2 regions of the Microbacterium sp. 1154 genome follow, and region 1 is predicted to be linked to the other one. Evidence: predicted binding sites of a transcription regulator. Region 1 holds the regulator's gene; the other holds the start of a gene.

What was found. Region 1 encodes LexA, which represses DNA repair genes until DNA is damaged. Its sites were predicted from a motif close to TCGAACANNTGTTCGA; they were not measured.
Region 2: J2X55_RS04180 (intein-containing Rv2578c family radical SAM protein) is a predicted target of LexA. The motif match lies at 1,293-1,308, and genes of this name have one in related genera.

The regions. Positions count from the first base shown of each region.
Region 1 is NZ_JAVDSN010000001.1:1,740,367-1,742,761, forward strand. Features, by position in the region: gene J2X55_RS08030 (prolyl oligopeptidase family serine peptidase) at 1-815, opposite strand, end outside; gene lexA (transcriptional repressor LexA) at 1,076-1,765, opposite strand; gene J2X55_RS08040 (LysM peptidoglycan-binding domain-containing protein) at 2,024-2,374, shown strand.
Region 2 is NZ_JAVDSN010000001.1:912,296-914,690, reverse strand. Features, by position in the region: gene J2X55_RS04185 (M15 family metallopeptidase) at 64-1,185, opposite strand; gene J2X55_RS04180 (intein-containing Rv2578c family radical SAM protein) at 1,317-2,395, shown strand, end outside.

The sequences.
Region 1 (2,395 bases):
CCGAACCACCGGGTGCCGAGGACCCACAGGCCCCCGCCGGTGTCGGCGTCGGCCGGGGCGAGGGGTTGGGCGTAGCCGTCCAGAGGGCGGCGGAAGAGGTTCCAGCGACCGTCGGGGTCGTCGGCGTAGAGCAGCTCGTCGTCGGCGATCCAGACGGGTTGCAGCGGCGCGCGGCGGTCTCCGCCGGCCAGATCCCGGACGGCGCCCGTCTCGAGGTCGGCGACGCGGAGGGTCGTCGCGTCCCACGGCATGTCGGGGTGGTTCCACGCGATCCACGCCAGGCGGCGGCCGTCGGGGGAGAGGGCGGGCTGCGCCAAGAAGTCGCTGCCCTGGGCGAGGACCTCGACCTCTCCGTCGAGCGGGATGCGCACGATCGCGCGGTGGGGCACGCGCGAAGATCCGTGGGTCTCGCGGATGGCGAGCAGAACGCCGTGCTCCCATCGCAGACCGCCGTGGCGCACGGCGTCGTCGACGGAGGTGAGGGGTCGCGCGGTCTCGCCGGGACGGAGCGCGTACACGCGCTGGTCGGTCTTCTCGACGTAGTACAGCTCACCGTCGTCCGACGCGGTCCACGCGCCGCCCCCGTACTCGTGCACGGCGGAGCGGGCGTTGGCGGGTGCGGGCAGCACCGTGTCGACGGAGCCGTCGGCCCGGCGACGCTTCACCGCGACACGGCCGGCCTCGTGGGGGACCGACTCGCCCCACCAGATCTCGTCGCCCACGAGCCGCGCACCGTCGACGCGCGGCGACGCCTGCGCGACGGACTCGGGCGTGATCGGGGAGGGCCAGGAACCGAAGGGAAGGGTGTCAGCCATGACACCAGCCTAGGCAGGGCCTCCGACACCCGCCGTCGGCCGTCGCACCCGCCCGCGAAGACCGGATCGCGCGAGTCGCGTCGGAATCGGAGAACACGAACGAAATCGGATGCCGAGGCCGATCGCATCCGATTCCGGCGCGAATCTCCGATTTCGACGCGGTGCCTCGCGGGTGCGTCGCCCCGCAGCGGAGTGGTCCCGAACGCACGGAGGGCCGGATGCCGCCGCGCGGGCGGGCATCCGGCCCTCGGTCCGTTCGCTCAGACGGTGCGCAGCACCGCGACGACACGACCCAGCACGACGGCCTCGTCGCCGAGGATCGGCTCGAACGCGCTGTTGCGGGGCAGCAGCCACGTGTGGCCGTCGCGCCGGCGGAACGTCTTGACCGTCGCCTCGCCGTCGAGCATGGCCGCGACGATCTCGCCGTTCTCGGCAGTGGCCTGCGAGCGGATCACGACCCAGTCGCCGTCACAGATGGCGGCGTCGATCATCGAGTCGCCCGAAACCTTGAGCATGAACAGTTCGCCCTTGCCGACGAGCTGGCGAGGGAGGGGGAAGATCTCCTCGACCTGCTGGTCGGCCGTGATCGGGACGCCGGCGGCGATGCGACCGACGAGAGGCACCAGGGCGGCGTCGCCCAGCGCGGGGGCGGCATCGGCGGGGTTCTCGGCAGCGGCGCCGGGGAGGTCGATGAGCACCTCCATCGCTCGCGTCTTGCCGGGGTCGCGGCGGAGGTAGCCGCTGAGCTCGAGCTGGTTGAGCTGGTGGGTGACGCTCGAGAGCGACTTGAGCCCGACCGCGTCTCCGATCTCGCGCATGCTGGGCGGATAACCGTGCCGTGCGATCGATCGCTGGATCACTTCGAGGATCGCCAGCTGCTTGTCGCTGAGGTTCTTCCGCCGCCGCGTCTGCGGCCGCTCGCGGCCGGCGGCGGTCGTCGCGTCGGTCATCTGTGCTCCCCTCGCGCCGCGGAAACCACGGCGGAAATTCGAATGTCGGAGGTTGGTGATGAGGTCTCCGTGTCGAAACCGTATCCGGTCGACGACCCGAAACACACGGAGCCCCACGCGTGTCGCGTTCGATTCGTCTCCGAGACATCGGTTCTTGACACTCGAACAGGTTCGAAGATAGATTCGGAATACAGATTCGCACCACCGCCCTCCCGGCCGAGGGCGGGGTGCGAATCTCTCCCCACCAAGGAGCACACCATGAGCAGCATCGCCCTCACCGCCCCGTCCACCCGCCTGCGCATCACCGCGCGCGGTCGTCGTGTCGTGGCGGTCCTCGTCTCCCTCCCGATCGTCGCCGTCCTCGCCGTGGCGATCGTCGGCGGGGGATCCGCCCTCGCATCCGGCGACGCCGGAGCGCCCGCCGGTTCCTTCACCGAGATCACCGTCATGAGCGGCGAGACCCTTTGGTCCATCGCCGAAGACGTGGCCCCCTCCGCCGACCCGCGCGATGTGGTGGCCGAGATCACGCGCCTCAACGCTCTGCCCGGCGGCTCGGTGTCGGCGGGTCAGCGCATCGCCATCCCCGCCGAGTACGCGCCCGCGGCCTGAGCGCCGCCACCCGGCTCGCGC
Region 2 (2,395 bases), 830 kb from region 1:
ACTCCGCACGACGGCCCCGTGCGTCGATGCCCGCACCGGCCGAGCTCGCGGCTCGACGTCGCGTCAGTAGGTCGGTGCGGCGGGGAGCCCGAAGAACTCCTCGAGGGTGGTGAAACCGCCCTCGTGGTAGGCACGGGCGAGCTCGGGACCGATGTACCGCAGATGCCACGCCTCGGGCTCGTAACCGCTCACGCTCTCACGCCCCTCGGCATAGCGGGTGATGAAGCCGTACTCCCACGCATGCTCGCGCACCCACGCGCCCTGGGCCGATCCGGCGACGTCGTCCAGCGTGCGGCAGGAGCCGTTGCAGGGGACGATGTCGACGGCCATTCCGGACTGATGCTCGCTGAAGCCGGGTCGCGCACTCTCGCGATCCGCCTCGGCGACTCCTCCGACGGCGACCCGACCCGCGTAGGTCGACTTCTGCGTCGTGTACGAGCGATAGGCGCTCAGGTAGCCGATCTCGCCGGCACCGGCGTCGGAAGCGGCCTTCACGAGCGAGGTGAGGGCGGCTGCGGCGGGGGCCCGGACCGCGGAGTCCTCCAGGGCGCGCACGTTCGCGGGCATGACGAGGTCGCCGGGCTGATAGTCGACCGGGTCGTAGGGGCGCTGCTTGTTGACGACGAGCCATTCGCGGTTCGGATCCGACAGCGAGACGCAGGGGGCGATCCCGGATGCCACCGCTGCGCGGAACGCCTGTCCGCCACCCGCAGCCGCGATGGTGGCGGCGTCGTCACCCGATGCCAGGGCGGCGGTGAAAGCGGGGTCGTCGCAGGGAGTCGCGGTGGCGGCGACGGCGGCGAGCTGAGGGACGGGGATGCCGTCGTCGGCGACGGGCGGCGGGCCGGAGAACTGCGCGACGGCGCCGTCGGACGCGCCGGGTTCTCCCCCGGAAGCCGCGGCCCCGATCGCCACCGCGCACGCAGCCACCACGACGACGCCCGCGACGACGACGGCGAGGCGGCGCCGCAGCAGCACCGGCGCGAGTCGACGGATGCCGCGCAGACCGTGGTCCGCCGCATCGCGCCCGACCATCTCGCGGCGCAGCTCTCGGCGGGTCGGGGTGCCTTCGGCGGACGCCTGCTCGGAGGGGACGACGGGCAGAACGAGCGCCGCGGTCGCGAGTCGCTCCGCCTCGGCGCGCGCGGCGCGGCGAGGCGAGGTCTCGGGATCGTGGTCGGTCATCGGCTCCATTCTCGCGCGCGCTCCCCGAGCGGTCGAACCGGGCCGGGTCGCATCCCCCACGGGTCGACGGCATGATCGATTCGACGGCGCACCACGTTGCCATTTCTTAGAACATGTGTTCGACTGCGAATATGAGATGGCAGGGACAGCAGTTGGGCGTCGACGACACCTCCGCACTCCCGGGCATGGAGCGGATGGACGGTCTCGTCCGGTCGGTGACGCCCCCCGAGTTCGCCGGAATGACGTTCCACGAAGTCCTCTGCAAAAGCGCTTTGAATCGCGTCCCCGGCGCCTCGGCCATGCCCTTCGACTGGACCGTGAATCCTTATCGCGGCTGCAGCCACGCGTGCTCGTACTGCCTCTCTCCCGACACTCTCATCCTGAGGGCCGATGGCCGCCAGGTGCCGCTGTCAGAAATCGGCGTCGGCGACGAAATCATCGGAACAGAACAGCGCGCGAGGTACCGCCACTATGTCCGAACGACCGTTCTGGCCAGGTGGACCACCCGCAAACGCCTCCATCGAGTGACGCTCGCGGATGGTACCGAGATCGAGGCGAGTGGCGACCACCGGTTTCTCACGGAACGGGGCTGGAAGTACGTCACCGACTCTCCCGTGGCGGGCGAGCGGCGCCCTCACCTGACGACGTCGAACCGCCTGCAGGGGTACGGCACGGGAGCGCGCTCCTCCGTTCCTCCGACCAGCTCGGATTGGCGCCAGGGATATCTCACGGGCATGGTGCGCGGGGACGCGATGATCCTCCATAAGACCTACGACGACGGAAAGCGGATTCGGTCTATCCATCGGTTTCGCCTCGCCCTGGCCGACCGAGAGGCACTCGACCTCGCGAAGAATCTTCTGGAGCAGATCGGCATCTCCACGATGGTCCGTCCCTTTTCCGTTCCCGCTCATCGCCGCCCCATGACGGCCATCCACACGGCGAAGAAGCAGGACGTCGCGAGGCTCGAGGAATATGTCGCCATACCGAGCTTGAGAAGCCAAGAGTGGTCGGCAGGCTTCTTGGGGGGCATCTTCGATGCGGAGGGTTCGTGTTCGAACGGCATTGTGCGCATCAGTAACGCGAACGAGGAACTGCTGTCGCTCACGGAGGAAGCTTTGGCTGCCTTCCGCTTCGACGCCGTTCGCGAACCCGTTCGGCCGAACGGGGTGTCCTCCATCCGTCTTCGCGGAGGGCTCTCGTCGAGAAGACG